2 regions of the Clostridium swellfunianum genome follow, and region 1 is predicted to be linked to the other one. Evidence: riboswitches for the same ligand, from Rfam matches in the RefSeq annotation. Region 1 holds a riboswitch; the other holds the start of a gene.

Region 1 (15,159 bases):
TAATCCTTTACACCTAAATCTATAATCTGTTCTACTAAATCTTGTTTTAAAGATTTTTGTTCGCTTATAAAATTAAAGGGGGATACTTCCTCTTCATCATTTTTTTCATAATGCCTCTGTCCATATTTATCAAAGTCCAAATATTTTATAAACTCTTTATAATCAATTCTATTTTTAAGATTTTCATCATGAGCTTCTTCAGCATATGAAACTTCGAGTACAGGATTTTCCTGCAATTCCTTATCAACATGTTCTTGAAGCTCAAGGCTAGACATTTGGAGAAGCTTAATAGAAAGCTGCATTTGCTGAGTCATAACAAGTTTTTGTTCCTGTGTAAGGTTTAAGTTAAAGTTCATATCCATGTTTCCACCAACCCTATTTTGGCAAATGTGTTATATTACATCTGCTTTATGTATATCCATTATAACACTTATTTAAAAATAAAAATACAGAAAACCATACTTACAAAGTATGGTTTTCTGTAAAATACATTTTACTAATTTTATCGTTTTCCTGGATCATAAGGCTCTCCGGCTGCTCTTGGTCCAGCCATATTCTTTGAGAAAAGTACTAGAGCTATTAAAGTTACCACGTATGGAAACGTATTAAAGAATATATTAGGCATATTCTTTATTCCTTCAAATAATTTAGACATATCTGCTACAGTTTTTGCAAAACCAAAGAAGAAGGCAGCTCCAACGACTCCCCAAGGCTTCCACTTACCAAATATAAGTGCAGCCAAGGCTAAGAAACCTAATCCGTTATAAATAAGAGGTGAAAACTCACCAGCGTATGTTACTATTATGATTCCTCCACCTAGTCCTGCCAAAATACCAGATATAGCAACTCCGATATATCTAATCCTTAAGACATTGATTCCTAATGAGTCTGCAGCTTGAGGATTTTCACCGCAAGCTCTTAATCTCAATCCAAAAGGTCTATAGTATAGGATGTACCAGCTAAGCACAACTATCAGTAAAACTATCCATGTTGTAATATAGGTGCTACTAAAAAACAAAGGTCCTAATACAGGTATTTTAGATAAAACAGGTATATCTGTCTTTATGAAACCTTTTAGAATTTGAATGTTAGCACTGCCGCTTAAAGCTCTTGCCAAGTAAACTGTAATTGCTGAAGAGAGGATATTGATAGCTGTACCACTTACAACCTGATCAGCCCTCATGGTAACGCTTGCAAATGCATGAAGCAGTGAAAATAGACCACCAGCAAATGCTGCTGCTATTAATGCCACTATTGGGGAAACTCCCATCATCTTCATCACAAAAGCTGTGGTAAAGGCACCAACTCCTAATAGGCCTTCAAGACCGATATTTACAACTCCACTTCGTTCACTATATAGACCTCCTAAGGCAATAATAAGCAGCGGTGCAGTATATGTTAATGTTAATGGCAAAATGCTTGTTAAAATATCCCACATTATTTATCACCTGCATTTCTTCTAAATAGTTTTTCAAATCTCTTAACCCAGCCTTCAAGCATTAGGCTAGTAGCCGCAAAGAATATAATTATTGCAATTATAATCGGAACCAGTTCGTTTGGTACTGAGGTAGATGACTGCATAAATAGACGACCTGCATTCATGAAACCAAACAACAGAGCAGCCAATGCTACTCCAAAAGGATTGTTTAATCCAAGCAAAGCAACTGCAATACCATCGTAACCTTGTGATGGGAGCATTCCTATTTTTATATTATCTGCATATCCAATATAGTAAGTAGCCCCTGCAAGTCCTGCTAATGCACCAGCAATCATCATAGAAAGTATCATATTTCTGTTTACTTTCATTCCAGCATACTGGGAAGCATTAACATTAAATCCAACTGCTTTCAATTCATATCCAAATGTAGTTTTCTCTAGTATCCACCAAACTAAAATCACACATATTAACGCCATGAATAAACCAAGATTAACATATGATCCTTCAAACAATTTTGTAAGCCATGGCACTCTTAGTGATGCAGATGGAAGTATTGGCTTTGACTCTGTATTAAATTGACCAGGCATTAGAACTGGAACAAAATAATAAACGCTCCACATAGCTATATAGTTCATCATTATGCTAGTTACAACTTCATGTATTTTAAATTTGGACTTTAAAAAACCCGGCAAGAATGCCCATAATGCTCCAAATAAAATGGCAGCTGCAACTGCTAAAGGCATGTGTATATAAGCAGGCAGGTTCATTCTTACTCCTATAAAACTTGCTGCAAATCCTCCCATAAGCATTTGACCTGGTGCACCGATGTTAAACAAACCTGTTCTGAAAGCAAAAGCAACAGATAAACCTGTTAGTATTAAAGTTGTTGTATTTAATAGTGTATCTCCAAAACGCTTAATGCTTCCAAAAAAGCCTGCTCCTTTTAAAAGAGCTGTATACGCTTGCAGAGGGTTATGTCCTGTAACAAGCATAACTATAGCTCCAGTTATAAATCCAAGCAAAACAGCAAGCAACGGTATTAGAAATTTATTCTTGCGCATGCTCTTTCTTACCTCCTCCTGCCATCATAAGACCTAGCTCGTTTTCATTTGTCTTATCGGCATCTACTATTCCTACGATTTCACCTTCATACATAACTGCTATTCTATCTGATAAGTTAAGAATCTCATCCAACTCCAGCGAGAATAATAATATAGTTTTACCTTTATCACGTTCTTCTATAAGTCTCTTGTGGATGTATTCAATAGCTCCAACGTCAAGACCACGAGTAGGTTGCGCGACTATCATAACTGTTGGAGACTTATCAACCTCTCTAGCTATAATAGACTTTTGCTGATTTCCTCCAGACATGCTTCTGGATTTTGTTATAGGCCCCTGTGCGGAACGAACGTCGAATTGCTCTATAAGATCCTTTGAATAAGCACGTATCTTATCTCTATTCAATATTCCGTTTTTAGAAAAAGGTTCCTTATAGTAGTTTTGTAGAATCATATTATCTTCTAAAGTAAAATCCAGAACTAATCCATGTTTATGCCTGTCTTCAGGAATATGACCTATGCCTTGTTCGCTTCGCTGTCTTACAGAAAGATTTGTGATATCATTACCTTCAATTTGAATTTTTCCTGATTCAGCTTTTCTAAGTCCCGTAATAGCTTCGATTAGTTCGGTTTGTCCATTACCTTCTACACCTGCTATTCCAAGTATTTCACCTGCTCTAACAGATAAGCTTACGTTTTTCACGCTTTTAATTCCTCTATGATTTATTACATTTAAATCTTCTATTTTAAATACTTCTTTTCCTGGGGTTGCAGGTATTTTATCAACCTTAAAGTTTACTCGACGGCCAACCATAAGCTCAGCCATTTTTTCCTCGGATGTCTCCTTGACATCAACGGTTGCAATTGATTTACCCTTACGAATAACCGTACATCTATCTGCTACTGCTTTTATTTCCTTAAGCTTATGAGTAATTACTAATATGGTCTTTCCTTCAGCAGCCATAGCCTTCATAACACCTATGAGTTCATGAATTTCTTGAGGTGTCAATACAGCTGTAGGCTCGTCAAATATCAATATTTCCGCATCTCTATACAGCATTTTTAAAATTTCGACTCTCTGCTGCATACCAACTGTAATATCTTCAATTCTTGAGAAAGGGTCTACACTTAATTTATAACGATTAGATAAGTCCTGAATTTTCTTTGCGGCTGATTGAATATCAATCTTTCCACCTCTTACTGATTCTTTCCCAAGAAGAATGTTTTCTGTTACGGTAAAATTATGAACTAGTTTAAAGTGCTGATGCACCATTCCTATTCCAAGATCATTTGCAACATTAGGATTTGTTATTTTTACTTCCTTGTCTCTTACTTTTATACTTCCACCATCAGGCTGATAGAGACCAAACAGCACCGACATCAATGTAGATTTTCCTGCACCATTTTCTCCAAGCAGTGCATGAATTTCACCTGGTCTAACTTGAAGTGTAATATTATCGTTTGCAACTATACCAGTGAACTCTTTTCTAATGTTTAACATTTCGATAATATAGTCCATGTCTTCTCCTCCATGGTAAATTATAGTTTTAAAAAAGGAAAACAAGCGTTAAGGATAATGCTGTTTTCCTTTTATTTTATTATATCTTATTTTATTATTTTAAGAAAGTAGCTAAGTCTGCTTCAGTTGCTGGAACTTTTATTTTTCCATCAACAACATCTTTTTTAGCTTGATCAACCTTCTTAACTATGTCGTCTGAAAGGTTAGGATTTTTTGCTGGTATTCCAACTGCATTATCCTTTAATCCTAATGTTATAACTTGTCCTCCTGGGAACTTGTTATTTAATTTAGCATCAATATAGTTGAAAGCTGCAACATCTATACCTTTAACTGCTGAAGTTAATGTTACTGACTTACCGCTTGAAATCTTACCTGATTCGTATTGGTCAACGTCAACACCTACAACCCATACATTTTGGCCTTTTTCTGCTCTTTCTTTAGCTTCGTTGAATACTCCAACTCCTACGCCGCCTGCAGCATGGAATATTATGTCTGCGCCTTTGTTGTAAATACCAGCAGCTAAGTTCTTACCACCAGCTACGTTATTAAATGTACCTTCAAATAAGAAATCTATAACTTCTGCCTTAGTTCCAAAAGTTTTGTTTGCATAGCTAACTCCTGCTTTAAATCCCCAACCAAACTTTTCAACTGGTGGTATTTTCATACCTCCTATGAATCCAAGCTTTCCAGTTTTTGTTGATAAAGCAGAAGCAACACCTGCAAGGAATCCAGCTTCATGCTCATTAAAGAATACTGAAACAACATTGTCATGTTTTACAAACTTTCCATCTCCATTATTTGGCTGTCCATCGATAAGTACGAAAGAAGCATCCTTATATTTATCAGCTGCTTCATTTATTGCTGTTTCAAATTTAAACCCTGGAGTAACTACTAGCTTATAGCCAGAGTCTACAAGGTCGCTGATAGCATTCATGTAGTCTGTTTTTTGTTCTCCTGAAGGCTGTAAATATTTTTCTTCTATTGTTTTCTTGTCAGTCTTATACTTTAATATTCCTTCCCAAGTTCCTTGGTTAAAGGATTTATCGTCTATTGTACCTGAGTCAGTAACCATACCAACTTTTGTCAAAGACGCAGGTTTTTTGTCTCCTCCTTGTGATGGTGCTGGTGCTGATGCCTTACAACCTGCAAATAATGTAGTAACTACTGCAACAGCTGCAAGCACAGAAAGAATTCTTTTTTTGCTCATTATAGTTCCCTCCAATAATTTTTGTTTTGGTAACTTAAATTATTCTATAAAATAACTTAAATTCCTTCTTTTTCTGTAAATTTATTTAAAAATAATTTACACTTAATTTAAAATAACTTTAAATATGTATTGCTTACTAAAATTATATTGTAAAGCTATACATAATATACTAAAAAATTTTGTATATTATACATAAACAAAAATAATGTCTAAAAATTAATATACTTCATATTAAATAAAAAAGCAATATAGTAATTTAAAGAGGTAAAGTTTTATAGGTTGTACCTAGAAAATATCTTGGTACAACCTATCTAAATTTTACTTAGCTTAGAAAACCTGCTTCTTTTAATACTTTTCTAGCTTTTTCAGCATCATCTGGATTTACTAGAATTATAGGACCGGTACATCCCATACCGCTTTCTGAGTATATGCCCTGTTTCCATAAGGATCTGCAAGCATTATCAAGCTCAAGAATATCTATGCCTGCAATATCTGAAGTAACAACCTTTTTAGGAGGCATCTTAACTTCTTCTGTATTTTCTATAATTTTATCCTTTGTATTTTTTGATATTATATCTTTTAGCCCAGCAGCATTTGCTTTTTTGAACTCTTCAGCAGCCATATTTAATACTTTATTTTTTGCGCAGGTAGCACAGAATTTTAAGGCTTCACTAATTAGCGTAGCGCCAGAAGCTCTTGAAACTATGTTTATTAGTTTGTCATAGTTTTCTCCTATTCCCGGCCCGTATCCTGCACCAACTGTCTCATAGTCTCCACCTGTTGTAAACGATGAGAAGATTTTAATTAAAAGATTTCCTGTTAAAGAATCGCAAATCATAACATCTGGTGTTCCTGCAAGAAGATCATTTCCTCTCATTACACAGCCGCCATCTGCTCTTAAAGAGTCTGCGAATTCGATAGCATATCCTTTTTCTTTAAGTTCTATAAGTATTCTTTCAACTTTTCTTGCACCATCAAGATTTAATATTCCTACTTTAGGATTTTCTATTCCTATAGCTTTAGCTGCAGCTATACCTGAAATCGCGTTAATTACCATGCCCTCAACTCTGTTAGTTGAAGTAGTTCCTGTAGTTGTGGCTACAATCATATCTCTGCCTCTTCCAGGAGTTACTACTCTTCCTACTGTTGAAACACCAATAGGAAAATCAAAGTGCTGGGTTACACAGCCATCGATTTTACCGCTTTCAAGGAGCTGAACCATTAACTTATGTCCTTCTTCAGCAGTAGCAGCTTCCACAGTCTCTAAAGTAGAAGATGTTTTTGGTCCTATAAGCACAACTTCGAAATCATCGTATTTTTTTCTTGCAAGCTCTGCCGCCTTAACCATTTCCTCTATTCCATGCTCGGAACCAAGAATGGTTAAACCTACTTTAACTTTTCTTCCAAAACTTCCTGACTTAATGCCATCAGCTATCTCGTTAAAAACTTCGGCTATCATTTTTGATGCCATTTCTTTACTCATAATTTCACACCTTCCTTAAAGCCTAAAGTTATTTATTCATTAAGTAAGCTGCAAAATCCTTCATTGCATCTGCAACCATAGACTTAACTTCTTCCTTTGATATACCAGCTTCAGCTTTTACCTCAGAATTACCTGTATTCTTCTCAACAACTATTGAAACACCGTCAAAAAGATTTGTCATTCTTCCAAGGAATAAGCTTCCTTTACCGATTATCATGAAATTATCCATTTTTCCGTTAAGCATGTTTTCTCTGCCGTGTCCTACTATTGGAACTCCTGAAGGAATATGCCCCTGAGTTGGAGCGAACCCTGGATATCCATAAGTAGTAACAAAGGCTGGAAGATCTTTTCTATCTAATTGTCCCTTTTTAACTGCAAGGGCACCAATCATTTTATAGTTCTGTGTTGGTACGTCTCCAGCACCTGCTGGTTCAGTAATGTCTGGTGTCTGCATTTCTGGAGCATATTTATTTATATCTGTAATCTTATAGCCAGCCTTATCAAGAGGTTCAAGAACCAAGGCCTCAAGTACAGCTTGTGGTGATGCACCGTGTCCTATTGTATGTCTTCCTATTATATCAGTTCTAAGTACTGGATTTACTCCGTCGTTTTCACTGATTAATATTGCAAATCCGCCTAAGCAATCCTCTAATACAGGAAGGTTCTTTTTAATATGATCCTTACCATTCATTCCAAGCTTAGCTGTAGCTCCTCCAGCAACTATTGCAACATTCTTGTAAACCCCTGATTTAACAAGAGCTGAAGCTGTAATTAGTGCATGAGTTGGACCTGCGCAAAAGCCTCTCATGTCAGTGCCGGTTGCTCCCTTAAGCCCAGCTACTTCTCCAATTGACTTTGCAACATTGCCTCCGCCTCTTTGATTCATATCTCCAATTGCTTCTTCTGAGCATTCAATTATATATTCTATACTGTTAATATCCATATCCAAGTCCTTAACTAGGTGCATTAAAGCTAGAACACCAGATGCTTTAACAGATAAATTTTCAACCATTATATGTGATGACAAGTTTTTGTCGTGTTCATGAGCACGTCTTACGCATCCTATAAGCTTTCCATTTTCGTAAAGTCCTTCTGCAATATGAGATTCAACTAGCTTTTCGATATCTGCCAATTCTTCTCCTTCACCTAAAGACTCAATCTTTGAATTTATTATTGGATGCTTAGCTAACTTCTCTTTTACAACTGCAGTAAAACCTTTTTCTAATTTTACTAGATCAAATACATCTGAAATTTTAATTAAGCCATAGAATTCGTCTTGAGGCATAATTTCCCCAAACTTTCCAAATCTATTTGATCCTTCTACAGCTTCATTTGTCCAAGGTCTTTTTCTTGATGCTAACTCCTCTGGAGTCATATTTCCAATATACGTCTGGTTAGGTGCATATGCAACAACCTCATTAAAGCTTCTTAAGTGAGAAGGGATTTGCTTTAAATATTCAGATTCTGGGTTAGTTTCTCTTTCAAGTGTTTGTGTTGTTCCATTATGAATTATCATGTCAGGTGTATTAACTAAAACGTAGGACGCCTTTTTAATTACTGGAAAACTCATTTTAAATCCTCCCAATCTATAACTAAATATATGGTTAATAAAAAAGGAGAATTGGAGAATGTTTTTATATTCATTTCTCCAATTCTCCTTTTAAAAGTCTATTAATCTTCGAATACTTTTTGTCCTTCAACTGGAGTTTCTAAAGCTCTTAGTGCTTTAGAAACCAGTTTCTTTCTTAACTCATACTCATCCTTCTTATCTAAGTTAGGGTTTCCAAGTGGGTGAGGTATAGCTATTGTAGGAACTATTCTGTTAGCTCCAACTGTTAAGGATATTGGAACTACTGTACACATATGAACAACAGGTAACCCTGCTCTTTCAATTTCTTTAACAAGCGTTGCACCGCAACGAGTACAAGTTCCTCAGGTGGAGGTTAATATAACTGCTTGAACTCCATCTGCTATAAGTTCCTTAGCAATTTGCTCTCCAAATTTCTTTGAAGAAGCAACAGCAGTTCCATTTCCAACAGTACTATAGAAGTATCTATGAAGTGAGCCTATCTTGCCTTCCTTCTCAAACTCTCTTAACACGTCAACTGGTATGACTCTGTCATTATCAGTATTAGCATATGTTGGGTCATATCCTCCGTGTGCAGTTTCATAGGTTTCAGAAGTTAAGTCCATAACTCCTTCTATATCGTACTTACCAAACTTTGATGCACTGGAAGATTCTATGTGATCTGGGTTTCCCTTAGGTACAGTTCCGCCAGATGTAACTATTGCTATTTTAGCTTTTGTTATATCTGCTACTGGTGGGTTTGGTTCAACTCTATCAAATACAGGCATCTTGAATTCTGTAGTAAAGGCTTCACCTTTAATCTTTCTAACAAGCATATCTACAGCTCTCTTTGAACCTCTTTCAGTTGCAAAGTAGTTCTTTCTTATACCTCTTTCAATGTAACCATCAACATCAGGAGCATCTATTTGTTCCTTATTAGCTAATTTTATAGCAAGGTTAGCTATCTTTGGAAGTGCATCTCTCATTCCTACTGCACTGTTTTTAGTTTCTACTATATATAATTGTTTTTTATACATGTCAGCGCCTGGGTTTTCAATATACATCCCGCTTAAAACAGGTATGTTCAGCTTTTCTTCTACTTCTGTAGCTATAGCACCACAAGCAACTCCATATCTTCCAGCATTAAAAGCAGGTCCTGCTATAAATAAGTCTGGATTATATTTTTTTATCATTTCTATTATTTCAGCTTTTGCTTCAGTCATGTTTTCATTGAAATAAGAGTCTCCACATATAACCGTAGCAACTATTTCAGCGCCTTTTGGTTTTAATAAACCATTTAGACCCATACCAGGTCCTACAAAACCTTCTCTAACCTCTGGTCTTATATCAGCTTTTTCTTCTCCGCCTATTCCAGCGTAAAATTGATTAATATAGTGAACGACACGTATCAAGTGTGCTCCCCCCTCTCGGAGTATTTTATTTAAATTGTGTATTTTGAAAATTGAGTTCTTACAGTTTTAACTTCTTTTACGATAGCATCTACATCAAGAACCATTTCCATCATTCCGCACTGCTCATCATAAACTGCTGCATCGCATTGATCCTTAACTTCTGGCTCAACAACGTGATATACAGCCAATCCTAAAGCTATTCCAGCAAGTGGTCCAGCATAAGTTGGATCTCCTGCAGCTACTGTTTCCGCGGATAATCCTGAAGCCTCAGCCTCAGCTCCACCTATAATTACAACTACATTTTCAGCACCATGCTTTTCAGTAAGGTCTTTAACTCTTTGTTGGATCTCCAGATCCATAGCACCTGCAGCTGTTCAAACGAAGCATTCTGTTGATGCAAATATTACTTCAGCACCAGCTGATTTAGCACAGTCTTCTATAGCTGGTCCTGGAATTCCGTCTCTATCGCCAATGGCAATTACTTTTTTACCCTTTAACATGATATCCTTCCTTTCATAACAAATTATTATTTTGGTGTAATGTATTGTTTGTTATTATAATCTTAGTAACCCTTTGCAGTTAAATAGTTAAAGCCGACTTCTGAAGTTGCTCCAGTAATAACCTGAATTTCTGCGTTAATAGAGCCATCCTCTCTTAAGCTTCCTACATATCCGCCTGCTATTATATTAGCAGCTTCTGGGTGTCCTATAACCTTTTTCATTGCTGGAAGTGTTACTACTTCGTTAGCATTTCCACCCGTTACAACTGCATCTCCTTTTGGAGTTGAGTCTGCAAGTGATTGAGAGCTTCCGTCTCTTCCTGCATATTCATCAGTAACAAGTACTGTCTTTATCCCTTTATCGGTTATCTTGTTGCAGTTCATTACTAAATCTGCATCAGGATTTCCAAAGCCTTCTTCAGAAATTATAACTGCATCAGCTCCTAAGAATTCAACAAGCTTAGCTGTCATATCAGAAGATCTTTGCTTATCAGCAAGATAAACGTTTTCGTTAGTTATAATGCAACCTAAGAAATTGAAGTCCTTTCCATGTCTTTCATAAAGATCTTCAATAATAGGCTGATTTAAGTGAACATACGTTGGGTTCTTATCGCAAGCTGATACGCAGTTACCGCTAACAATTGCACCATCAAATACTTCTGTTGGATAAATGTAAGTAGGTATTATCTTCTTAGCATCTACACCATATACATAAGTGTCGTGTAAAAGGCCTTGAGTTTGAAGCATATATACGTAAACTACCTTCGGAAGCTCTGGGAATTCATTAACCTGTTCAAGTAATGGTTTTGTTTCATATACCTTTACCTCATCTGGTTCTACATCTTTACCAGCTTTTCCTAGGTAGGTTGCAGCCTTGAAGCCTACCATTCTTACAGCCTCTTCATGCTCATGCTGAAGCACTCCATCTTTTGGTTCGCATATAATAACTAGATTGTTAGTTTTTGAGAATGGTGTGTATTTAGCTCCTTCACCACTCATATCTATTATACCCTCTTGGAAACCAACTATTTTACCAGTAGTAACAACAGCTGCTCCTTTGAGCACATGAGTTCTTCCAGAACCAACGGTATCAACCTTGTTTATAAAGCCAGGGAAAATACCACCTTTTCCTTCAACCTTGACTCTTGGCTCAATAACATCTTTTACAGGAATTATTCTAGTTTCCTCACCAGGCTTTGCTAAATCAAAATCAATGGACTGAAGTCTTTCATCTCCACCAATTTCCTTTAATAACTCTTCTTTGTTTACATAAAGAACTCCATTGTCAACTTTAGTTTGTGGTCCAAATTGTATATCCTTTATATAAATTTTCCCAAGTTCTAGACGCAAAGCGGTCACCTCCTATATTTTTAAATTTATATTTAAGACTTAAATCTTTTGTAAGATAGTCCTAATTACCGTAAAATAATTAGTTGATAATTAAAGAGTGTCATAAACTTCCTTAATAAAGTTTTCAACGTCAGATATTGTTTTTAATTTATCTGGTGTAGCTATGTGAGCTCTCTCACCATTCTTGTAGATTATCATAGTTGGAAGTCCTAAAACTTTTTGTGATATAGCAAGTCTTCTAGCACTTGAAGTGTTTAAACTAGCAAACTTTATTTTATCTGAATACCTGTGCTCTAATTCATGAACCCCTGGCATAAGCTCTATGCATATTTCACATTTGTCCCCCCAGAAGTCTACAAATACAGGCTTTTCAGTATAATTAATAACCTCAGCATCAAAATTATCTTTGTTTAATTCTAACATCTTAAAATCCTCCTTGTTTTGTAAAATTTATTATTTATGTATCAATACAACAATATAACAAGTTAAAAAGTTATATTGTTATATTGTTATATTGTTATAATTTTTAACTTGTTATAAAATATTAAACATGAAGCTCATTAAATTCATTTTCAATATAATGCTCTGCATTTGTTGCAGCTATAGCTCCATCAGCAGCAGCAGTAATAACTTGCCTTAGAGATTTTTGTCTTACGTCACCAGCAGCAAAAACTCCTGGTATGTCAGTTCTCATTTCTTCATCTGTTAATATATAACCTGCTTCATCTAATTTTATCTTACCTTTGAAAAGTTCTGTTATTGGAAGATAGCCAACGAATACGAAACAGCCATCAACCTTAAGATCACTTAACTCACCAGTTTTTACATTTTTTATAACAAGACCTTCAAGAATTTCATCACCTTTAGCTTCTTCAACAACTGAATCATATATTATTTCTATCTTAGGATTATTAAATACTTTGTCTTGTATTGATTTAGCTCCTCTAAACTGATCTCTTCTGTGAATGATTGTTACATTTTCTGCAAACTTAGTCAGATATATAGATTCAGTTAAAGCTGAATCCCCTCCTCCAACTACAGCCACATCAAGTTCAGTAAAGAAGTCAGCATCGCAAGTAGCACAGTAAGAAACCCCTTTACCTCTTAGTTCTAACTCATTCTTAAAGCCAGCAAGCCTTGGATAAGCACCTGTAGCTATTATTATTGTTTTAGCTTCATATGTTTCCTTTTGACCTATAACTTTTTTAATCTTTCCGGAGAAGTCAACTTCTATAATCTCATCCTTGGCAAACTTGGTGCCAAATTCTTCAGCTTGTTTTCTCATTCTTTCAATTAAGCTAGGACCTGTGCAGTCTTCTAAAGAACCTGGATAGTTTTCAAGCTCGTCAGTGGTAGCTGTCTGTCCTCCAAACTTAGATCTTTCAATAAGTAAAGTATCCATTTTTGATCTCGCACCATAAAGTCCTGCTGAAAGTCCTGCAGGACCACCGCCTATTATTATAGTATCGTAAATGTGTGGCATAAAAATTCCTCCTTAATATGTGTTAAGCTTATCTTTTTATTGCATTATAAATAATATCAAAATCAATAAGCATAAAATCCTCTAATATTTTTTCAGTCCATTTTGGTAATCCAAAGTCCTTCAAAAACTTTTCAGTTGTACTAATACTGTTTTCTATTAAATCCAAGGATTGCATGTCAATAATATTATTCCTATCCTTCGATATTATAACCGTCCTATATGGTATTTCATTTGGTTTAATACTGCTCACTAGAGGATGTGTTAAAAGTCTGTGATTTAAATGTACGTAATCTCTAGCTTTTCTAAAAACCTCTAAAACGTTTCCATCTATATATTCAAGTTTATAGGTGGTTTCACATTTTTCTTTACACATAGGATTGTTAGTAACTATTATCAGCGGTTCAATCATCACTTTACCTCTCATATCAAATAGGTTTTCTGGAATTTTTTCAAAACAAAAAGACAGAAAACAAAAGCCCTTTGACCCTTGCACTCTGTCTTTATAACCTGAGAGATTTACTCCTTCGGTGCAATGCTTTAAACAAGCATTATGCTTTCCAGAGGTATGTCCACTTCCGGTACTTTTGCCTGAGAGCTTCACAGAATACGGGTTATTCTGCTTATTCCTTCGGCTATCTATATAGTTTAAACTGACAAATCTTTTTTAATTCGATTAGAATGTTGTTATTTCTACATCTTTATCAAGCTTAAGTTAAGATTTGTTTTGTTTTCTATATGGACTATCTCCCGAAAATATCATCCATCCAATATATTATTACCAAGTATTTCATTATTTATTGGAATAAATTTCGTTCTGATAATATTATATATTAAATATTTTAAAAATGCTATAACTTTTTTGAATTTTTAGTAATCAAATTGATAAATTTTTGACGCTAATATTTCAAAATCAATACTCTTCTATAAAGAAAATACCGCAAGCCCCTGTGCCAGAATGTGTCCCAACAACACAGCCAACTTCGCATTCTATAAATTCAGCACATCTTTCAGTCATATTTTCAGTTAAAGCTTCTCTAACATCTTTATTTTCTACCTGTAGAATTATGGAAGTCTCATCTTCCTTAATTCCTTTTTTATCTACATAATCTAAAATTGTTTTTGCTGCTTTTTTGCTTCCTCTAACTTTGTCCATTAAAGCTAATTCCCCATCTTTAATCTCTAATATAAGCCTTATTCCTAAAAGATTCCCTATCATCCCTGCAGTTTTCGAAAGTCTTCCACCTTTAACAAGATTTTCTAAGCTTTCAAAAGCTAAAGCACTTTTAACATGTGGAATAGATTCCAATATCTTTTTTTCAATATCTTTAGCAGCCATGCCTTGATCTTTTAGCTTGCAGGCTTTTAAAACCAGAAGTCCCAAGCCAGAAGTAACATTTAGACTATCTATGACTACTATATCTTCGCTTTCCAACATATCTCTTGCAATACATGCAGATTGGTAGGTTCCACTTAATTTCGATGAAAGATGAATAGATATAATTTTATAACCCTGGTTAATATATCCATTAAAGCAGTCATGAAATCTTTGAGGATTTATCTGAGAAGTAGTTGGGAATACTTCACTGGCTTTCATTTTTTCTAAGAACTCATTAAACTTAATATCTATGCCATCTAAATAGGATTCATCCCCAAAATGTACGGTAAGCGGCAGTACTTCAATATCATATTTTTTTATTATCTCCATAGGCAAATCTGCAGTACTGTCAGTTATTATTTTTATTTTTTCCATCTAACCTTCTCCCTTTATTTCATATTTGGAAAGCTCATTTGTCTCATTGCTTCATAAGCAACTATTGCTACTGTATTAGAAAGATTTAGCGAACGAGTACTTGTCTGAAGCATAGGAACTCTAATTAAGGCTCCATCGTTGCTGTTTCTTATGTATTCTGGAAGCCCAGCAGATTCTTTTCCAAATATAATAAAATCATTTTCATTATATTGCACTTCTGTGTAAAGCTTACTGCCTTTTGTGGTTGAAAAATAAAATGTTCCATTCTTATATTTTTCTTTAAAGGCTTCATAGGATTCATGTATTTCCATATCTAAATACTGCCAGTAATCAAGCCCTGCTCTCTTCAAATGTTTTTCATCAAGGCTAAAACCTAGAGGCTTTATAAGATGA
Region 2 (15,159 bases), 220 kb from region 1:
TTTGAAGATGTTAATATAAAATTTACTCCAGGAAACTGCTATGGAGTTATAGGAGCTAACGGTGCTGGAAAAAGTACCTTTTTAAAGATTTTATCTGGTGAAATAGAGGCAAACACAGGTGAGGTTAGCATAGCTCCTGGAGTTAGAATGTCTGTATTAAGGCAGGACCACTACGTTTATGATGAATTCGAGGTTCTTCAGACAGTTATAATGGGTAATGCTAGACTTTATGAAATAATGAAAGAAAAAGATGCACTTTATGCTAAGGCTGATTTTACTGATGAGGATGGTATAAAAGCTTCTGAACTTGAAGGTGAATTTGCAGAGCTTAACGGATGGGAAGCAGAATCTGAAGCTTCTACACTGCTTCAAGGTTTAGGTATTGGCATTGATATGCATTATAAGCAAATGTCAGAGTTAGCTGGAGGAGAAAAAGTTAAAGTTCTTCTTGCTCAGGCTCTTTTTGGAAACCCAGGTGTCCTAATACTAGACGAGCCTACTAACCACCTTGATATAAAGTCAATAAACTGGCTTGAAGAATTCTTAATAAACTTTGAAGGTACTGTTATAGTTGTTTCCCATGACAGACACTTCTTAAACAAAGTATGTACTCATATGGCTGACGTGGACTTTGGAAAGATTAAGCTTTATGTTGGAAACTATGACTTCTGGTACGAATCAAGTCAGCTTGCATTACAATTAATGAAGGATCAAAACAAGAAGAAGGAAGAAAAGATAAAGCAGCTTCAAGAGTTTATAGCTCGTTTCAGCGCTAATGCTTCCAAATCAAAGCAAGCTACTTCAAGAAAGAAGCTTCTTGATAAGATTTCAGTTGATGATATTCAACCTTCCAGCAGACGTTACCCCTATGTAGGTTTCAAGCCTGAGAGAGAGGTTGGTAACGATATATTAACTGTAGACAGACTTTCAAAGACTATAGATGGCGTTAAGGTTTTAAACAATGTAAGCTTCACAATAGCTAAAGGCGACAAGATTGCTTTTGTCGGAGAGAATGAAATAGCTCAAACTACATTATTTAAAATACTTTCAGGAGAGATGGAACCAGACACCGGAGAATTCAAGTGGGGAATAACAATAACAAAGGCTTACTTCCCTAAGGACAACTCCGAATACTTTAATGATTGCGATTTAAATCTGGTTGATTGGATGCGCCAATTCTCTGATGAAAAATCAGAAAGCTATTTAAGAGGCTTCCTTGGAAGAATGTTATTTTCCGGTGATGAAGCACTTAAGGAGGCTAAGGTTTTATCTGGAGGAGAAAAAGTACGCTGCATGCTTTCTAAAATGATGCTTAGCAGTGCTAATGTGCTTATAATGGACCAACCAACAAACCACTTGGATCTTGAATCTATAACAGCTGTAAATAACGGGCTTATGGATTACAAGAGTGTTGTATTGTTTGCTTCTCACGACCACCAGTTCATACAAACTATTGCAAATAGAATTATTGAAATAACTGAAGATGGCACTGTGGACAAGAGAATGAGCTACGATGAATACCTTGAACTTAAAGGCTAAGTTTTATAGAATATTAAAAGGACATGCAGAAATCTGCATGTCCTTTATCTTACTTCTCGCTCTTTTTTGGAGCAAGTATCATTATCATATTATTGCCTTCAAGCTTAGCTGGCTTTTCAACAACCGCTAACTCTCCTAGCTTATCTACAAAATTTTTAAGCACTGTATAGCCCACGCTAGTGTTGGCCATTTGTCTTCCTCTAAATCTTATAGTAACTTTTACCTTGTCTTCATTTTGCAAGAATCTTCTAGCATTATTCGCCTTGACTTCTATATCATGGTCTTCGATGACAGGGCTCAGTCTGATTTCCTTAAGGTCAACCACCTTTTGATTCTTTTTGGCTTCCTTCTGCTTTTTAGACTGCTCATAGATGAACTTGTTATAGTCCATTATTCTGCACACAGGAGGAGTAGAATTTGGAGATATCATAACCAAATCCAAATCCTTTTCTCTAGCAAGCCTTAAAGCATCAACTGTTTTTACTATGTCGCTGCCCTCTTCCCCTACTAACCTAATTTCTCTTTCTCTAATTTCCTCGTTCATTAATACATTTTTACTAATATTAAAACACCTCCAAGTATTTTGTTTTTTCATATATATCAAGCTATGTAACAAAAGCCAGCAATACAAATATAGTATTGACAGCTTTTTAAAATGCTACTCCGCAAGACATTCAGCTAAGCATTCTTCAATAACTTCTTCTGTAATTAGGATTACTTTTTCTTCGTTCATTTTCCCTCCGATTTAATTAAAATACTGCACCAAAATAGTATATGTCAGCAAGTATCATTTAGCACACACCATAAGCAAAATTTTAAAATCAGGGATTAAATTAGAAGATGCTTTTGAAGTTTATACGAATTGCCAATTTATATTAACTAGTTTCTAATCTATATAATTTTAATATTTGAATACTACTGATTTTGTAATTTGAATTGTGTATTTTAGTAATTTTTATTCTTATGCAACCATACAAGTATAATACACTTTATAAAGAAACACAAGTTCTTTTTTAGTCAATGATATCTATTCTATCTTTCAGAACGGAAAGTCATTCCTCTAACAATAGCTAAATGTGCCTCTGAGACAGGAGGACATATCTTTAAAATGGAATCAACTATAAAATCAATATTGCTGTCATCAATCTTTTTTGATTTTATATCGGATTCTTCTATGATACTTTCACTTTTTATAGATTCATAAATATCTTTAACCTTAGGATTTTCCATAGCAGTAAGGCTTTCAGTGCATTTCTCTGAAAAATACAAAACCCCTTCCACTACAACAAATTGTCCATATAAATATTCCTTCATGCATGAGCTTCCTTTAGATTCTGAGTCACAAGCACATTCATGCTGCTCATGTTCAATATGTTTTAAATCAAGCCTGTAATTAATATCTTTTCTTGTTAAAACACATCTTTCACCGAGCTCTAATAGTCTTTCTTCCATATGGCTAGAAAAGTTTTCTCCTAGCTCAGATATGAACTGTCTAATAGAAATTGTTCTTTTCATGTTATACATTTTTCTCAAATCAAAATCTCCTCTTTAAGCAAAAACATATGCTGTTTTTGCTTCTATCAATTATATTAGTTTAACACTATTTTTAATAAATAACAATAATTTTATGCAAAAAGCTGCTGACCTTTCTCGTTATCAGCAGCTTAAACGCTTAAATAGTCTAGTTTTATTTATTTTTTTTGTTAATATAAATATAAACAGGAAGTCCAAGAAGAGTTACTATCAAACCATAAACTGCGTAAGCAGTATCAGTTAGCAGTGTACTTACTAATATATAAATTCCGCCTGCTATGCCTATAAAAGGTATTATAGGGAAAAGAGGAACTTTATATGGCCTTTCAATGTGTTTATGCTTTGATCTTAATATGAATATTCCAGCTACAGTCATGACGAAGAATATCCACATAACAAAAACAGCTAAGTTTGTTAAGGTTTCAAAAGAGCCGCTTAGCACATAAAGAGCAGCCAATACCACTTCGAACACAAAAGCATTTACTGGCGTTTCAAATCTGTCGCTTATCTTTCCAAAGAATTTTGAAAAAGGAAATAGATTTTCTTGAGCCATGGCAAAAGGCACTCTAACGCCTGTCATTAAATAGCCATTTAAAGCTCCGAAAATTGATACTAATATACCAACAGAAACAAGACCAGCCCCAGCCTTTCCAAACAGTATTACAGCAGCATCAGAAGCAGCCTTTGGAGAAGCTATAACCTCTGAAACAGGCATAATCTTAACTATTGCTATGTTAATAAGTATATAAACCACTATAGTTGCAGCTAAACCAATTATTATAGATTTAGGCAAATCCTTTTTAGGATTCTTTAGTTCGCCAGCCATGTTTCCAACACCAACCCAGCCGTCGTAAGCCCATAAAGTACCTAGTATGGCTGCGCCAAAGCCTGCTAGTCCTGTTGACGCAGTTGCAGCCTCAGGTGCTGAAAAGCTGTTTACCTGGCCTTTTATAAGACCAAAAACTATGATAACGAATATAGGTATAAGCTTTCCTATTGTGGAAATTAATTGAACCTTACTGCCAAGTTTGGTTGAAATAATATTTAAGAATGATATAAATAATAGCATGAAAATAGCTAAAACCTTTTGTTGTCCTGCTGTCATAGGCACAAAGTAAGTAGCTTGTGTTACAAATACTATTGATAACGCGGCAGCTACACCTGGAACGTATACAAGTGCTTGAACCCATCCAAACAAGAAAGCCCACTTTTCACTGTAAAGTTCCTTTAGGTATACAAATACTCCACCTGTCTTTGGAATTGCAGCAGCAATTTCTGCAACCGTAAGTGCAGAAGCCATTGTAATAATGCCTCCTATTACCCACGCTAAAACTCCAAGCATTGGTGTTCCTGCATTTTTAAATACTGATGATGCTTTAAAGAATATTCCGGAGCCGATAACTACTCCAATAACAACTGTTATGGCTTCCATCAGCCCTATTTCTTTTTTTAGGGTCTTTGGAGAATTTAATTTCTTGTCATCAAGCTTACGAGCTTCCATAATTTTATCCCTTCCTTCTAAAATATTTGAAGATTCCTAATAACCTGCCCTATTACAAAGTTTCCCTCATTGAAAGAACAGTATTCCAATGCAAAAGGACAGAAAGCAAAACAGCACAAAATAACGCTATTTTACTCCCTGTCCTTTTATCTGAAAGTTTCCTTATAATAAGTTGCTTCTTTGATGCTGCATTTAAGCAGTCTCTCCAGGGTTGTGTCAAATTATTGTACAAAACCTGAAAGCTTCAGAATAAAACGCTTAGCCGCATTAATTCCTTTCTCCTACGGTTATCCTTAAGGATATCTCCAATAATTTTCATTCACTTATTAAATTATATTTATATTTTACAAAAATTTTTAATTCCAGTCAATTATTTTTAACAATATATTCGATTATTTACGACATTTTTTACTATTTAATACTTTTACAGCAAAAGAGGCAGTTATCTTATCAACTGCCCCTCTAATAATTATTATATACGGCATCTATTCAATTTCTGTTGGATACTTGATTCCCCACTGGCTTCTAAGCTCATCCATTATTCTAATAGTGGATAAAGATTCAGCATGAGGCATTATTTTGTTTTCTGTTTCTGATTTTCGCAAAGAGTCCATAGCTGCAGCTGCTTCATAATTATATCCATTCCCCTCAAGAGGAATTTCTACAGTAACAGGTTCTTCTCCTATTACATTTAAGGTTGCTTTAGTTGCTCTTGAGAAGTCTGGTATATAAATAGATCCTTTGTTACCAATAATCCTGGCTTCCTTAGGGGTTGGAGTATTAATAGCACAAGATAAAACAGCCATCTCGCCTTTATCGTACCCTAAAAGCATTGAAGATTGCTGGTCTACTCCTGTTTCATAGAGACTTGTGATTCCAGTAATCTGGCTAGGAAATCTTCCAAATATCTTAGAAGCAAAGGAAATCGGATATACGCCCACGTCCAATAGGGCTCCTCCTCCTCTTCCTGGGCTAACCTTTCTTTCTTCTGAAGGTCCTTCCCTTCTGAATCCAAAGTCGGCTGTAAGCATACGTAAATCTCCTATAACGCCTTGTTCAAGCCAGGAATTTACCTGCTTCATAACAGGGAAGTATCTAGACCACATAGCCTCCATTAAAAATAGATTTTTCTCCTTTGCCACCTTGATTACTTCTTCTGCCTCTTTAGCATTGATTGTAAACGGCTTTTCACAAAGCACAGGCTTTTCGTTATTTAGACAAAGCATTATATTGTTCTTGTGAGCTGTATTGGGAGTAGCAATATAAATTATATCTACTATTTCATCCTTAACTAATTCTTCGTAGCTTCCATATACTTTAGTCGCGGAATATCTTTCACCAAATTCTTTTGCTTTTTCTATAGAGCGAGAGGCCACTGCATAAAGCTCTGCATCTTCAAGAGCACTTAAGCCTTGAACAAAGTTATTAGCAATAGTACCTGTGCCCATTATTCCCCATCTTATCATTTTATTCATCACGACACCTATCCTTACTTAACTATGAAGTGAGAAGTATTGCTTTGCGTTATTATAGCAAATACCTTTAACAATGGTTTCTAAAAGCTCCATATCCTCAGGAACTTCTCCATTTTCAACCCATTCACCTAATAAGTTGCAAAGAATTCTTCTAAAGTATTCGTGTCTGGTGTATGATAAGAAGCTTCTTGAATCCGTCAGCATTCCAACAAAACGGCTCAATAGTCCAACATTAGCTAGTGTTTTCATTTGTTCTATCATGCCTTCTTTATTATCTAGGAACCACCAAGCTGATCCAAACTGAATCTTTCCTGGAATATTAGTTCCTTGGAAGCAGCCCATCAGCGTTCCAAGCACATAGTTATCCTTTGGATTTAAAGTATATAATATAGTCTTAGGAAGAGAATTCTCAGCTTCTAACGAATTCATAAACTTTGAAAGAGAGTCAGCTATTTGTTCATCATTAATAGCATCATAGCCTGTATCGGCTCCTAATTTATTAAACATTTTTGAGTTATTGTTTCTTAAGGCTGCAATATGGAGCTGCATAGTCCAGCCTAATTCAGAATACAATCTTCCCAAGAACTGCAATGTGTATGTTCTAAACTGGCTTTCTTCCAATTTTGTAAAGCTTTCACCTTTTAAAGCCCTTGTAAATATTGCTGATACTTCTTCCTTTGAAGCTTCTGCATAGTCTATGCTGTCTAGACCGTGGTCAGATAATCTGCAGCCAACTGTGTGGAAGAATCTAACTCTTTCTTCAAACGCCGATAAGAAATCATCATAATTTTCAATGCTTTTATCAGTAACTTGCTCTAGCTTTTTTACCCAAGGCAGGAAGGTTTCTTTATTTACCAAAAGCCCTTTGTCTGGTCTTAAAGTTGGCAGAACATTTACGTCAAAATCCTTATCTTCTTTCAGCTTTATATGGTACTCTAGAGAATCTACTGGATCATCAGTTGTACATAAAGCTTTAACATTGGATCTTTTAATTAAGCCTCTTGCAGTGAAGTTTTCTCCAGTAATCAAACTGTTTACCTTCTCCCATATTGCAGGAGCAGTTTTTTCGTTCAAGATTTCATATATCCCAAAGTATCTTTGTAATTCCAAATGAGTCCAGTGATAAAGCGGATTACCTATAGTCATTGGGATAGTCTTTGCCCATGCCATAAACTTTTCAAAATCGCTGGAATCTCCAGTAATGTATTTTTCGTCTATACCATTGCTCCTCATTGCTCTCCACTTATAGTGGTCACCATATAACCAAGCTTCAGTTATATTCTTAAATTTTTTATCCTCAAAAATTTCCTTTGGACTTAAATGACAGTGGTAATCTATAATAGGCATTTCTTTTGCATAGTTGTGATAAAGCTTTACCGCTGTTTCATTTGATAATAAAAAGTTTTCATCCATAAATTTTTTCATAATTTTCACCTATTCTTTTTAAATTTTAATTATATTTTTAGTAACAATTAATATAAAATTTTTATATTATCCTTTTGGGGAGCTAAACTCTTTCGGAGACTTATCATAATACTTTTTAAAGGCTTTGCTAAAGTAATTCTGATCCGAATATCCAACCTCTATAGAGACTTCCTTTATGGATTTCTTACCTTCTCTTAGAAGCTGCTTTGCTTTTTCCATCCTTAGCTTTATGAGGTAGTCCTTATAGGTCAGCCCTACTTTTTTGCTGAATACTCTACTCAAATAAAAACTACTGACAGAAACATAGCTTGCAATCTCCTCCAAGCTTATTTCCTTTGTATAATTCATTTCAATATACTTCTTTGCAGTTTCTACAATCTCCATATTATTGCTGCTATTTAAATCGGACTTCTCTTCTGAAGAATCTTCTACAGAAGTATTTATACTTGCTCTCTCGTTAATCTTTTTTATAACCCTATTAACGGAATCTAGAAATTCAGCATCAGAGAAGGGCTTTAGCAAATAGTCAAAAACTCCTATAGTAATACCCCGTTTGGCATATTCAAAATAATTGTAAGCTGTAAGTATTATTATTTCTGCATCTTTGTTGTTTTCTTTTATTTTTTCACTTGCCTTAAGGCCATCCATTATAGGCATGTTAATATCCATTAATATAATATCTGGTTTTAAACTTAAAGAGCTTTGTACAGCCTGCTCGCCGTTTGAAGCTTCACCTGCGACTTCTATTCTATCTGAAAAATATTTATTAACGATAAACTTCAAAGCCGTTCTTTCAAAGTCCTCGTCTTCAACTATCAACATTTTCAGCATGCATATCACCTTCTTCCACAGGTATATTAATGGTTATTTTTGTTCCCTCTCCTTCTTTGCTTTCTATCGCTATCAAGTCCTGTCTATTATAATAAAGTTCTAATCTTTTTCTTATATTTTTCAGACCAAGTCCAGTACTTGTTTGGCTTCTTTTATTATTCTTGTAATCTTGAGACATGCCTACGCCATTGTCTTCTACAATCACAACACAAAATCTTCCTTCTATGAAGGCACTGATTGTTATTAGTCCATCTGTCTCCAAGCTGCTAACTCCATGAGTTATTGCGTTTTCTACTAAAAGCTGAACTATCATTGGCGGTATTTTTATTTTCTGAACTTCTTTTTCAATATTAAACTTAAAGGAAATTCTTCCCTGAAATTTAGTTTCCTGTATAAGTATATAGGCCCTAATATTTTCTATTTCTTCATTTAAAGTTACTAACTTGTCTACACTAGTTAAATTGAATCTCAAAATTTTAGATAAAGCCCCTACCAAATCTACTGTTTTATTTGCCTCTTCAAACATAGCCATTCTGCTTACTGTATTTAAATTGTTAAATAGAAAATGTGGATTTATTTGCATTTGAAGAGCTTTAAGCTGTGTGTCTTTTATGAGCTTATCTTTTTCTGCACTCTTAAGCTTTTCCATATGATAATTTTTTTCTATTTCAGCCTTTTGATTTAACTGTTCAATAAAATCCCTTAGCTTATTCTTCATATGATTAAATGTTTTTGTTAAGTTATCAAGTTCTTTATATGACTGCTCTTCAATATCTGGTATGTTCCAATTTGAATGATACAATTGATTTACTGATACTAAAAGCTTGTTTAGAGTGTTTTGAATATCACGATTAACTGCCCAGAATAAAAAGGCATTAATAATTATAGCTACTATCAGCAGCAAATATAAATTTGTATTTACAACTTCGTATTTATCCAAAATATTTGAGTAATAAGTATCAGTAAATTGAAGGTACGCTGAGGTTAAACTGCTGGAATGCTGAGATATATAAAAGTTCATTCTTCCAAGCCTGAGGTATTGTTCATAGGTTTCTATGTCTAATTTTTCTTTTGCGATTATTGAATATGTTTGTTCTTTATATAATTCAAACATATTTGTCAAAGTTCTTAGATAAATTGAACTATTTTCATCCTGGTTCGCATAAGGGGCTAATTCTTCAAGCAAAACTCCTACCTTTGTATTGCTCTCTACGAATTTCTCATAATTAGCTGTATCATGAGACTTAATATATGATTCGAAATTAACCCAGCTATTATTCAAACTTACAGATAAGTCACTAAACTTAATATTGGTCCTCATAGAGATGTTATATTGATTTACAATGTTATTTTTCATACTGTTTGAATATAAAAAGCTGGTAGTCATTACGGCTATTATAGTTAAAAATGTAATTATCAATCTTCTATTAATGGACTTATTCTTTCTCTTACTCATATGCCTAGTACCCCTTATTCACCATGAACTATGCCAAAATAATTAATAATGCAAATCAAGTTATTACTTTGTATTTATGATTTCATTAATTAAGTCTTTATACTCTCCTGCGTATTTATCATATAGCTTTAAAGCTTGTTGACTAAATTCATTATTTGATTGAAGAACAGTTACTTTTACACCGTAGTCCTCCATTTTTTTTCTACTGCTTTCTTCCCTTTTAATCCATTCTTTTCTTTCTAATAAAGCAGCTTCAGCAGCAGCTTCTGATACTATTTTTCTATCTTCTGTTGATAATTTCTCCATTACTCTAGAACTTGCTACAATAAGTTCGGGAATTCTAATATGTTCATCCACGGTAAAAAACTTAGCAACCTCATAATGCTTTGAAGACTCAAAGCTAGGCCAATTGTTTTCCGCACCATCAATTACTCCTGTTTTAAGTGCTGAGTATACATCACCGTACGCCATGGCTATAGGAATTGCGCCTATAGCCTTAACAAGTTCTATCACTAAGCCTGTTTCTGGAGTTCTGATTTTCAAACCCTTCATATCCTCTGGACTTTTAATTTCTTTCTTTGAGTTGTAAAAACTTCTTGTCCCTGCATCAAGCCATGCCAGCCCCATAATTCCAGTAGATTTCTCAAGCTTAGTTAAAACTTTTTCCCCTATATCTCCCTCAAGCACCTTAAACATGTGCTCTCTATCTCTATAGATATAAGGAAGCATTAACACTGACATTGATTTCTCATGTTCAGTTAACGTGGTAATGCTTAGCCTTGCAAAATCTACTGCTCCAAATTGAATCTGATCTGTAATAGATACTTCGCTTCCAAGCTGTCCTCCTGAATAAACCTCAATCTTTATTCTTCCCTGAGTTCGCTGGTTTACCAAGCGAGCAAACTCCTTATCACCTAAAGTTGTAGGATAATCCTCAGGCTGATTTTCTGCCAGTCTAAATATTATTGTTGCTTTTTCAGTCTTAGCAGTATCTTTAATAGACGTGTTAGTACAACCAGTTAGCCATATTGACGAAAGAGTTAAACCCAAAAAAATGCTTAACAATTTTTTTAACATTTAAAAGTCCCCTTTATTGGTTAGAGTGTTACTCCGGTTTTAAATATTGATATTTCCCTATAATCATTCTTTTCGTTATTTACATGTTCTCCATTAGCTACTTTCACTAGGTAATTAACAAAATCCTCCAATACCCTGCTCATAGCCTCATTTTCCAGCAGAATTCCTGCATTAAAATCAATCCAGTGAGGCTTCAATTTATAAAGCTGTGTATTGGTTGATATTTTCATTGTAGGAACAAAGCTTCCAAAAGGAGTTCCTCTGCCTGTTGTAAATAAAACCATGTGGCAGCCTGAAGCTCCTAAAGCTGTAGCAGCCACCAAATCGTTTCCCGGTGCATTTAAAAGGTTTAAGCCTTTCTTTTTAAGTACTTCACCATACTTTAGAACATCTACAACAGCAGCCTTCCCCCCCTTTTGAACACAGCCTAAGGATTTTTCTTCAAGCGTAGTGATTCCACCTGCTTTGTTTCCTGGAGATGGGTTTTCATAAACTGGCTGCTTGTGTTCTATAAAGTAGCTTTTAAAATCATTTATTAAGTTAACTGTCTTATCAAAAACCTCTTCATTTATAGCTCTATTCATTAGAAGGGTTTCAGCGCCAAACATCTCTGGAACCTCTGTAAGAACAGTTGTACCTCCCTGAGAAATCAAATAATCTGAAAAAGCTCCTAATAGAGGATTTGCTGTAATTCCAGAAAAACCATCAGAACCTCCACATTTTAATCCAATTTTCAGTTCATTTATGGAAGCTTTCTCACGAGTATCCTTTATCATATTCTCGTAAAGCTCTTTCAGTAATTTAACCCCTTCTTTGATTTCATCGGAAACCTCTTGAGCAATCATGAACCTAGTTCTCTTTTCATTATACTGACCTAAGGAGGCAATAAAATCCTTCATTCCATTATTTTCACAGCCAAGTCCTAATACTAGTACTCCTCCTGCATTTGGATGCTTTGCCATATCACCTAAAATAGTTCTAGTGTTAATATGATCGTCCCCTAATTGAGAACATCCATAGTTATGCTTGAACACTTTAACTGCATCAATATGTTTTACATTAACTTCTTTAGTAAAACTGTCAAGTATCTTTTCAGCTATTCCATTTACACATCCTACAGTTGGAATTATCCATAACTCATTTCGTATACCTATATCACCATTTTCACGTCTATAGCCATTAAAGATTATGGATGACCTTGGGCTAGTTAATTCATTTAATAGTTGATTAAATGAATATTCTACCGAACCTGCTAAATTAGTTTTTACATTGTGAGAATGAACATGCATGCCTTTTATAATACTTTTTTCTGAATGACCTATAGGAAATCCATACTTTATAATATTTTCTCCTTGTTGAATATCCTCTATAGCAAACTTGTGCCCCCTGATAATGTCATCTGATAGTTTTAGCTGAATTCCGGATTCATCTATTATGGAACCTGCAGATAAATCCTCAAGAGCTACAGCCACATTGTCTCTTTCATTTATCTTTATAAATTTCTTCATAATATAATCTCCTGTAATGCCTTTTTCATACCTAGGCTTTCTATTTTATTCAGGTGTTCAAAAACCATGTCTGTTAATCCATCTATGTCGTTCAAGTCTAATTTCCATACTTTTTTTAGAGCTAAAACTTCTTTTACAACTTTAAGCAAATCTTCTTTGCTTCCCTTATTATCTTCCCAAATATTACTTATAAATTCTAGTACATCTTTATCATCTGACAAAGTAATTTTTTCTCCAGCTCTTTCACCTTTATAAAAGCTTATTAGTGCTGCTAAAGAAAATGTTAACCTTGCTGGCAGCTTCCCTGTGCTATTTTTATATTCCAGTATCGAAGGCAACACTCTAGTTTCAAACTTACTCATAGAATTTAGGGATATGCTCATTAAATAGTGGTTTATATATGGGTTTCTAAATCTATCCAATACATCCTTTGCAAAGCTTTCTAACCCTTCTTTTTCTGAATTTAATGTAGGAATAATTTCATCGAAAATTGCTTCTCTGATATATTTGCCAGTATCATCATTTTCCACAGCATCTCTAACAGTTTCTAGGCCATATAAATATGCTACGGGCATCATGGCTGTGTGTGCACCATTTAGTATTCTAACTTTTCTAGTACGGTAAGGAGTAAGGTCATCAACAACTAATACATTTAGGCCGAGTTTGTGGGCAGGGAATTCCTCTTTAAGCCACTGAGGTCCCTCTATTACCCAAAGATGAAACTGTTCTGCTTCTACTAAAAAGCTATCTTCAAAACCTAATTCTTTTGTAATTTGCTCTATTTTATCCTTAGGATATCCAGGTACAATCCTGTCAACTAAGGTGTTGCAGAATAGATTTGCTTTATTAATCCACTTTACAAAGCCTTCCTCTAGTTTCCATAGTGCTGAAAGCTCTAAAACTATCTCTTTTAGTCTCTCTCCATTTTTTTCTATTAACTCACAAGGCAGGATTATTAGCCCTTTAGTTACATCTCCATTAAAAGCCTTATATCTGTGATATAAGAATGAAGTCAATTTTCCTGGAAAACTGCTTTGAGGTGCATCTTCTAATTTGTCTTCTTCATTAAATACAATTCCTGCTTCTGTTGTATTTGAAACCACAAATCTTAACTCTGGATTTTCTGCTGCCTTTAAGTACTCTTCATATTGATTGGCAGCACTAATAGCTCTAGTAATACAATTAACTACTTGTTTTTCACTTACAGCTAGTCCGTTTTTTATTCCATTTATATATAAAGTATACAATCCGTCTTGTTCATTGAGTTTAATGGCCTTATCAGCTCCTCTTGGCTGAACTACTAAAACACCACTATTGAAGTTCAATTCTTTGTTCATACTGTCAATAATCCAGTCAGTAAAAGCTCTTAAAAAATTACCTTCACCAAACTGAATAATTCTTTCAGGGTATTTTTTATAGTCTTCATAAATTGATTTATTAAGTTTCATTTTTCCTCCTATTTTGCAGATAGAATTATTCATTTTAAAAGAAACGGTAGAGTATTATGCTTCCTCTACCATTAAGATATCTATATAATAGTTTTTAAGCCTTAAGCTCCTTTTAACAGTTAGAGAGAATATTTCTAGAAGCAGCCCTCAGTTCCTCGATTGAAGGATATTCAAGGTTTTCATCTATGGATAAATCTACATTTAAAAGAGCATGTATTCCAGCTTGTATTTCAGGAGTAGCTTTAATAGGGCTATGTTTTACTTTGTTAGCTGCCTCATCAAAACCAATAGCATCTTCTCCTGTAACACCTTGTTTAACAAGAATGTAGTGCATTAGCACATATCTTGGATTTTCCTTTGGAAACAGTTCAGACAGAAGTTCCATTATTCGATCTTTTTGATCATCACCATATGGGAAAATACGTTTGGAATAAGCCTCATAACTTCTTTCCTTCTCTTCCTTGCTTTTAAAACTAAATAGATCTCCAAATATACCTGACATATCCATCACCTCATAATTGCAATTTTCTTATATGGAAAAACCTCCTGCAATTGCTTCCAGGAGATTTTTTCACTAATTATTTCTTTGTAGGGTTAATTACTGCTTTAACTTCATCTTTATCAATATTTACTTTATCAACAACTTGAACACCAGTATCGATAAGCTTTTGAGCAGGTTTCTTTCCATTTGCTAAATCAAAAGCAGTCTTTACGCCTTCATAACCCATCATATATTGCTTTTGAAGAATTGTAGCAACTTCAAATTGTCCTTCTCTAATCATTGTTTCGATTTCTTTAGAGAAGTCAAAACCTACCATAACTACATCATTACGCTTAGCTTCTTTTAAACCAGTAACGAAACCAACTGTACTACCGTTGTTTGCACCGAACACACCTTTTAAGTCAGGATAAGTTGTTAAGAAGTCTTGTGTAAATCCAACAGCTTTTGTTATATCGCCATCATTTACTTTTACGTCTTTATTTAATACTTCCCAAGTTTTTGGAGCATTTGCAGTCCAATATTCATTAAATCCCTTTAGACGATCAATTATTGTTTGAGATCCACTGTTACCAATCTGGATAGCAACTTGTGCCTTAGCAGTTTCAGATACACCTTTGTTCTTTAAACGAGCTATCATTTCTTTTGCTGCTGTTTTACCAGCTTCTACATTGTTAGTCATTAGTGCAGCACTATAATTTTCTGTGTTAATCATAGTATCTACAATCACAACAGGAATATTAGATTTAAAAGCATCTGTTACAGGGTTAGCCATAGCTGTGCTATCTACAGGCCCAATTACAATCGCATCTGATTTAGCAGATACAGCATCTTGAAGCTGTTGAACTTGTTTCTCTATTTCTGCTT

The links. Region 1 has a riboswitch for glycine ahead of NBE98_RS08350 (GrdX family protein). Riboswitches for the same ligand answer to the same signal wherever they lie in the genome.
Region 2: linked by a shared signal. The riboswitch ahead of NBE98_RS07330 (APC family permease) and the one ahead of NBE98_RS08350 (GrdX family protein) in region 1 are both predicted to bind glycine.

The regions. Positions count from the first base shown of each region.
Region 1 covers NZ_JAMOFV010000006.1:1,829,018-1,844,176, reverse strand. Annotated here, with positions in the region: gene rpoN (RNA polymerase factor sigma-54) at 1-356, opposite strand, end outside; gene NBE98_RS08405 (ABC transporter permease) at 503-1,438, opposite strand; gene NBE98_RS08400 (ABC transporter permease) at 1,438-2,499, opposite strand; gene NBE98_RS08395 (ABC transporter ATP-binding protein) at 2,486-4,015, opposite strand; gene NBE98_RS08390 (BMP family lipoprotein) at 4,110-5,222, opposite strand; gene grdD (glycine/sarcosine/betaine reductase complex component C subunit alpha) at 5,545-6,705, opposite strand; gene grdC (glycine/sarcosine/betaine reductase complex component C subunit beta) at 6,734-8,275, opposite strand; gene grdB (glycine reductase complex selenoprotein B) at 8,377-9,684, opposite strand; gene grdA (glycine/sarcosine/betaine reductase complex selenoprotein A) at 9,714-10,184, opposite strand; gene NBE98_RS08365 (glycine/sarcosine/betaine reductase component B subunit) at 10,247-11,533, opposite strand; gene NBE98_RS08360 (thioredoxin family protein) at 11,624-11,956, opposite strand; gene trxB (thioredoxin-disulfide reductase) at 12,078-13,016, opposite strand; gene NBE98_RS08350 (GrdX family protein) at 13,045-13,425, opposite strand; glycine riboswitch at 13,509-13,579, opposite strand; glycine riboswitch at 13,583-13,776, opposite strand; gene NBE98_RS08345 (DegV family protein) at 13,927-14,766, opposite strand; gene trmL (tRNA (uridine(34)/cytosine(34)/5-carboxymethylaminomethyluridine(34)-2'-O)-methyltransferase TrmL) at 14,781-15,159, opposite strand, start outside.
Region 2 covers NZ_JAMOFV010000006.1:1,611,201-1,626,359, forward strand. Annotated here, with positions in the region: gene NBE98_RS07315 (ABC-F family ATP-binding cassette domain-containing protein) at 1-1,539, shown strand, start outside; gene infC (translation initiation factor IF-3) at 1,589-2,134, opposite strand; gene NBE98_RS07325 (hypothetical protein) at 2,572-3,063, opposite strand; gene NBE98_RS07330 (APC family permease) at 3,227-4,573, opposite strand; glycine riboswitch at 4,702-4,792, opposite strand; gene NBE98_RS07335 (Gfo/Idh/MocA family protein) at 5,059-6,048, opposite strand; gene uxaC (glucuronate isomerase) at 6,067-7,473, opposite strand; gene NBE98_RS07345 (response regulator transcription factor) at 7,540-8,304, opposite strand; gene NBE98_RS07350 (sensor histidine kinase) at 8,282-9,760, opposite strand; gene NBE98_RS07355 (TRAP transporter substrate-binding protein) at 9,824-10,837, opposite strand; gene NBE98_RS07360 (UxaA family hydrolase) at 10,858-12,345, opposite strand; gene NBE98_RS07365 (tagaturonate reductase) at 12,342-13,793, opposite strand; gene NBE98_RS07370 (hypothetical protein) at 13,906-14,295, opposite strand; gene NBE98_RS07375 (ABC transporter substrate-binding protein) at 14,372-15,159, opposite strand, start outside.